DNA from 2 places in the Arthrobacter sp. T2-23 genome. Region 2 is predicted to be linked to the other one. Evidence: riboswitches for the same ligand, from Rfam matches in the RefSeq annotation. Region 2 holds a riboswitch; the other holds the start of a gene.
The links. A riboswitch is a leader RNA that binds a small molecule or an ion and turns the genes downstream of it on or off. The one in region 2 is predicted to bind S-adenosylmethionine.
Positions count from the first base shown of each region.

Region 1: another riboswitch for S-adenosylmethionine. It lies ahead of metX (homoserine O-acetyltransferase MetX); the one in region 2 lies ahead of ACZ5Z0_RS10795 (DUF1737 domain-containing protein).

Region 1 is NZ_AP027917.1:944,555-947,576, forward strand. It holds gene ACZ5Z0_RS04405 (MFS transporter) at 1-308, opposite strand, end outside; gene metX (homoserine O-acetyltransferase MetX) at 481-1,617, opposite strand; SAM riboswitch class IV at 1,629-1,744, opposite strand; gene ACZ5Z0_RS04415 (bifunctional o-acetylhomoserine/o-acetylserine sulfhydrylase) at 1,839-3,022, opposite strand, start outside.
Region 2 is NZ_AP027917.1:2,337,129-2,340,150, reverse strand. It holds gene cls (cardiolipin synthase) at 1-498, opposite strand, end outside; gene ACZ5Z0_RS10800 (aminodeoxychorismate lyase) at 592-1,557, shown strand; SAM riboswitch class IV at 1,646-1,761, shown strand; gene ACZ5Z0_RS10795 (DUF1737 domain-containing protein) at 1,799-2,089, shown strand; gene ACZ5Z0_RS10790 (rhodanese-like domain-containing protein) at 2,086-2,502, shown strand; gene ACZ5Z0_RS10785 (O-succinylhomoserine sulfhydrylase) at 2,503-3,022, shown strand, end outside.

The sequences.
Region 1 (3,022 bases), 1.4 Mb from region 2:
ATGCTGAGCTGCAGCAGCTGCTTGCGGCCGAACTTGTCGCCGAAGTGGCCGAAGACGATGCCGCCGATCGGGCGGGCCACGAAGCCCACCGCGTAGGTGAGGAACGCCGCGAGGATGCCGTCCAGCTCGGTCTGGGAATTGGGGAAGAAGGCCTTCCCGAAGACCAAGGTGGCGGCGGAAGCGTAGAGGAAAAATTCGTACCACTCCACCACGGTGCCGGCCATGGAGGCCGCCACTACCTTCTTAAGACCGGACGCCTTGACGTCGGTCTCGTCTGCGCGCCTTGCGGCGGCGTTTTCCGTGCTCATGAGAACTCCTTCGGTGTCGCCTTCGACACCCTGTGGACCATTAAGGTTGACAACGCGTGTGTGAGTTGGGACACACGGCGTCATTCTCCACGAGTATGGACGTCCCGCGGCGCAGGCTCAACGACTAATCGCGCAGAGCGCGTCTGCAAAAATGCACAAAGCGCGGTCGCGGCTAGGCGAAGAAGTAGCCCCGGAGCTGCTCGCTAAGCTGGCCGATTTCGGTGAGGAAACCGTCGTGGCCGATCGGGGCCTCGATGACGTGGACCGGCACCTCCCCCGGCAGGGCGTCGGCGAGGGCATGGGACTGGGCGGGGAAGTACAGCCGGTCCGAGTCCACGGCCGCGACGAAAAACTCCGCCGTTGCCCGCGAAACGGCCTGCTCAAGGCTGCCGCGGCCGCGGGCGACGTCGTGGCTCATCAACGCCTCGGTGATCGCGATGTAGCTGTTGGCATCGAAGCGGCGGACCAGTTTATTGCCCTGATGGTCGAGGTAGCTCTCCACCTGGTAGCGGCCCCGTCCGGCCAGCGACCCTGCTTCCAGCGGGGCCTCGGCCGCCTGCGCGTTCCGTCCGAAGCGGCCGTCCAGCTCGGCGGCGGAGCGGTAGGTGATGTGCGCGATCCTGCGGGCCAGGGCCAGTCCGGCGTCCGGCTCCGGGCCGCCGTAGTAGTCGCCCCCGTTGAAGTTTGGGTCCTGGCGGATGGCGAGCGTCTGGGCCTGGGCAAAGGCGATCTGCTCCGCGGTGCTGCTGGCACCCACGGAGATGACGGCGCAACGCCGGACTCGGTCCGGGTAGCTGACTGCCCATTCCAGGGCGCGCGCTCCGCCGAGTGAGCCGCCGAGCACTGCGTACCAGCTGGCGATCCCCAGGGCATCGGCGAGACGGGCTTCGGCGGCGGTGCTGTCCCGGAGTGTCACCAGCGGGAAGCGCGAGCCCCACGGCCTGCCGTCCGGGCCGGGCGTCGAGGGCCCGGTGGAACCGTAGCAGCCGCCGAGGATGTTGATGGAGACGACGAAATACTTGTCAGTGTCCACCGGAGCACCGGGGCCGGCCAGCTGCTCCCACCACCCGGGCTCCTCGCCGGCGCCCCGGGTGACGTGGGTGTCTCCCGTGAGGGCATGTTCGATCAGCACCGCATTGGAGGCGTCCGCGTTGAGGGTTCCCCAGGTCTCGTAGGCGAGGGTGACCTCCGGCAGGGTGGCACCGGACTCCAGCGCCAGTGAACCGATCGGCAGGTACTGAACCGTCCCGTCGGGGACAGTGGAAAGCTTGTTTTCGGGAACTCCCGTACGGGAGACGGCAATCGTCATGTGTGGACCTAACCTCGCGCTTGCCCGCCGCCAGCTGACCGGCAGGCCAGGTCTTCACCCGGGGCACCCCGCCGCGGAAGGAGGGTTGCCGGCCAGCAAGCCGGGGCTGTCACTGGCACTCATGACCTGCGTCGATTCTACGAAACCCGTCGGCGCATTGGCGAAGATTGTGACTTCCATGTGACAGCCGGGCCCCTAATCCCCACGGCGCCGTGTGGACCTCAGGCGTCCTTGGCCGCCCGGAAACCGGCGTCGAGGTCGGCGATGATGTCGTCGATGTGTTCAAGTCCCACCGACAGCCGCACCAGTCCGGGATTGACGCCGGCCACCGCCTGCTGTTCCGGCGAGAGCTGGCTGTGGGTGGTCGACGCCGGGTGGATCACCAGCGAGCGCACGTCACCGATGTTCGCCACGTGCGAGTGCAGTTCGAGGGCGTCGACGAAGCGCTTGCCGGCCTCCGCTCCCCCGGCGAGGTTAAAGGAAACGACGGCGCCGGTCCCCTTCGGACCGTACTTGCGGCCGCGCTCGTACCACGGGCTGGACGGCAGCCCCGCGTAGGCGACGGATTCGACGTCGTCCCTGGCTTCCAGCCATTCGGCCACCTTGACGGCGTTGGCGACGTGCCGCTCCACCCGCAGGCTCAGCGTCTCGATGCCCTGGGCGATGAGGAAGGCGTTGAACGGGGACACGGCGGAGCCGAGGTCGCGCAGCAGCTGGACCCGGGCTTTGAGGATGAAGGACAGGTTTGCCCCCAGCGCCCCGTCCGTCCCGAGGTCCCGGGCATAGACCAGGCCGTTGTAGGTGGGATCCGGGGTGTTGAAGCCGGGGAAGCGCTCCGGGTCCTTGCCGAAGTCGAAGTTGCCGGAATCCACAATCACGCCGGCGATCGCGGCGCCGTGGCCGCCCAGGTATTTGGTGGCCGAGTGGACCACGATGTCGGCGCCCCACTCGATCGGCCGGATCAGGTACGGGGTCGAGAGGGTGTTGTCCACGATCAGTGGCACCCCGGCCCGGTGCGCCACGTCCGCGACGCCCTCGATGTCCAGCACGTCCTGGCGGGGGTTGGAGACCACCTCGCCGAAGAAGAGTTTGGTGTTCGGCTGCACGGCGTCGCGCCACTGCCGCAGGTTGTCCGGGTCTTCCACGAATGTCACGGAGATGCCGAACTTCTTTAGTGTGTGGGCCAGCAGGTTGTAGGTGCCGCCGTACAGGCTGGGGCTGGCGACGACGTGGTCTCCGGCCTCGGCGATGTTCAGGATCGCGAAGGTCTCGGCGGCCTGGCCGGAGCTCAGCAGGAGGGCCCCGAGGCCGCCCTCGAGGCTCGCCACCCGCTGCTCCACCGCGTCCTGGGTGGGGTTGCCGATCCGGGTGTAGATGGGGGCGAGTTCGGCGAGCGCGAACCGGT
Region 2 (3,022 bases):
CAGCAGATCGTCGGTGACGTGGTCCGAGCTCATGATGTAGAACTCTGCGTTGATGAACGACGTGGCCTCGCGGACGGCCGCGGCCATCGCCTTGATGGAATCCGGGTAGCCGGACAGCAGCTCGACGCTGTTGCCGTCCACCATCGGCAGCGAGCCGAGGGTCTTGTTGAGCTCAGCCGCGGACGCCACCCACTCGGGCCCGGCATATTGGCTTTCGACGGCGGCCAATGCCGAGGTCCCGGCCCGCACCCGGGTGTTCACGGCTTCCTGCTGGGCGCGGCGGCGGCGGGAGAGCCGGAAGTTGCCGAACAGCAGGAACAGGACGAGGCCAAGCGCCGGCACAAAGAAGATGCCCAGCAGCCAGGCCATCGCGGTGGTGGGCCGGCGGTTGCCGGGAATGATTCCCAACGCCAGCACCCGGATGACGAGGTCAATCACGGTCAGGATCAGAATCACCCAGGACGGGAATATTCCGGTCAGCGGAAACGGCCACAGCACAGGCGTACCCCTCAAGCTCCAGACCCGCGGAACAGTTCCGGAACGGGCAACCCGCACAGCTTATCCCGCCGCGGGCCACACTAAGCTGAAGGCATGACTACCTCCGCCTCTGTTCCGGCCCCCGCCACGGTGCTGGTGTTCCTCGACCCCGCCTTTGAGAACGGCCGGATCGCCGACTCGTCCGCACCGCAGCTGATGGCCACGGATCAGGGCGCGACCCGCGGCGACGGCGTTTTTGAGTCGCTGCTGGCGGTGGGCGGAAAGCCGCGGAAGCTGCAGGCCCACCTGAGCCGGCTGGCCGGTTCCGCCCGGGCGCTGGAGCTGGATATTCCGGCGGAGGACGCCTGGCGCCGTGCGATTGAAACCGCGATCGGCGAGTTCCGCGGCCACGCCGGCCCGGCTGGCGGCGGCGCCGACGGGGCGGACGAGGTTGTGGTGAAGCTGCTGGCCACCCGGGGTGTCGAGGGCGCTGCCACCCCCACCTGCTGGGTCCAGGCCTCCCCGCCGCCGGCCGCCGGGCGCGTCCAGCGCGAGACCGGCATCGACGTGATCCTGCTGGACCGCGGCTATGACAGCGAGGTGGGCGAACGCGCCCCCTGGCTGCTGTTGGGCGCCAAGACCCTGTCCTACGCCGTCAACATGGCGGCACTCCGCTACGCCCACCACCAGGGCGCGGACGATGTCATCTTCACGTCCGCCGACGGCCGGGTCCTGGAGGGCCCGACGTCGACCGTCCTGCTGGCACACCTGGAGACCAGCGACGACGGAGCGGGCGGGAGCCGCACCGTGCGCCGGCTGATCACCCCGCAGCTGGACAGCGGCATCCTTCCCGGGACCTCGCAGGGCGCCCTGTTCACCGCGGCCAAGGCAGCCGGCTGGGAACTGGGCTACGGCCCGCTGGTCCCCAACGACCTCTACGACGCCGACGCCGTGTGGCTGATCTCCAGCATCCGGCTCCTCGCACCGGTGAACCACATCGACGGCAAGGAAATTGGTACCCCCGAACTGCGCCGGCAGCTCACGGCCGAGCTCAACGCGCTGTACGCCACGATCGACTAGTCCCGGGGGCCGGCCGGCTCCGGTCCGGTTACTTAACATGACGACGGCGGCTCTGCGGGCCGGCGTCGCAGGTGTTACGTTTTTTGTGAGTAATGAGACCCGGCGCCAAGCCCTGACTGGCCGGTCGGCAACCCTCCCTTTCGCGGCGGGGTGCCTCAGGTGAATACTCGGCATATCGACCCATTCGAGCTGCAAACGTGAAAGAAGGAGATCCGTCGTGCCTGACGCGTCCGCCCCCGCTGTGCCCGCCACAGCCCCAGCCCCGTCCCCCGCCGCCCCCGGCGCCGACGTGAAGCTGGCCTACCGCCTGTTCACCGGCCCCGATGACCGTGCCTTCTGCGAGCGCGTGTCCGCCGCGCTGGCCGAAGGCTATGTCCTGCACGGCAGCCCCTCTGCCACGTTCAACGGCAGCACCGTGATCGTTGCCCAGGCGCTCGTGCTGCCGGCCGCGATCGCCAGCGCCGACGCCGCCGTCGCCAACGCGGTGGATGAGCTCGACGCCGTCGAGTTCGAGGGCGAAGGCCACGCGTGAGCTACGCCGGAGACTTGACCCCGCAGGAGGCCTGGGCCCGGCTTGAAGCCGGCGCCGTCCTGGTCGACGTCCGCACCGAGGGCGAATGGGCCCAGATCGGTGTTCCAAATACCGCGGATACCGGCGGCCAGCGGGATCCGCTGTTCATCCAGTGGACCTTTGCCGGCGGCACCCCGAATCTGCAGTTCGTGGAGCAGCTGCGCCAGCAGGTGCCCGCGGCCGACGGTGCCGAACTCATCTTCCTGTGCCGCTCCGGCGCGCGTTCCGCGGCGGCCGCGGACGCCGCCACCGCGGCGGGCTTCACCGCCTACAACGTCCTTGAGGGCTTTGAGGGCGACCCGGACCCATCCGGTGCCCGCACCGTCAACGGCTGGAAGAACCGCGGCCTCCCTACCAACTCCGGAAAGCACTAAGTGGGCTTCAATCCCGACGCCCAGGGCTGGAGCCCGGATACCCAGGCCGTCCGCGGCGGCCTCGACCGCACCGGGTTCCAGGAGACCACCGAGCCGATCTTCCTGAACTCCGGCTTCGTCTACGAATCCGCCGCCGCGGCCGAGCGTGCCTTCACGGGCGAGGATGAGCGCTTCGTCTACTCCCGCTACGGCAACCCCTCGGTGGCCACCTTCCAGGAACGGCTCCGTCTGCTGGAAGGCACCGAGGCGTGCTTCGCCACGGCCTCGGGCATGTCCGCGGTGTTCACCGCGCTCGGGGCGTTGCTCGCCGCCGGGGACCGTGTTGTCGCGGCCCGCTCGTTGTTCGGCTCGTGCTTCGTGATCCTGAACGAAATCCTGCCGCGCTGGGGCGTGGAGACGGTCTTCGTGGACGGCCCGGACCTTAGCCAATGGCGCGCCGCCCTGTCGGAACCCACGACGGCGGTCTTCTTCGAGTCCCCGTCGAACCCGATGCAGGAAATCGTGGACATCGCCGCCGTCA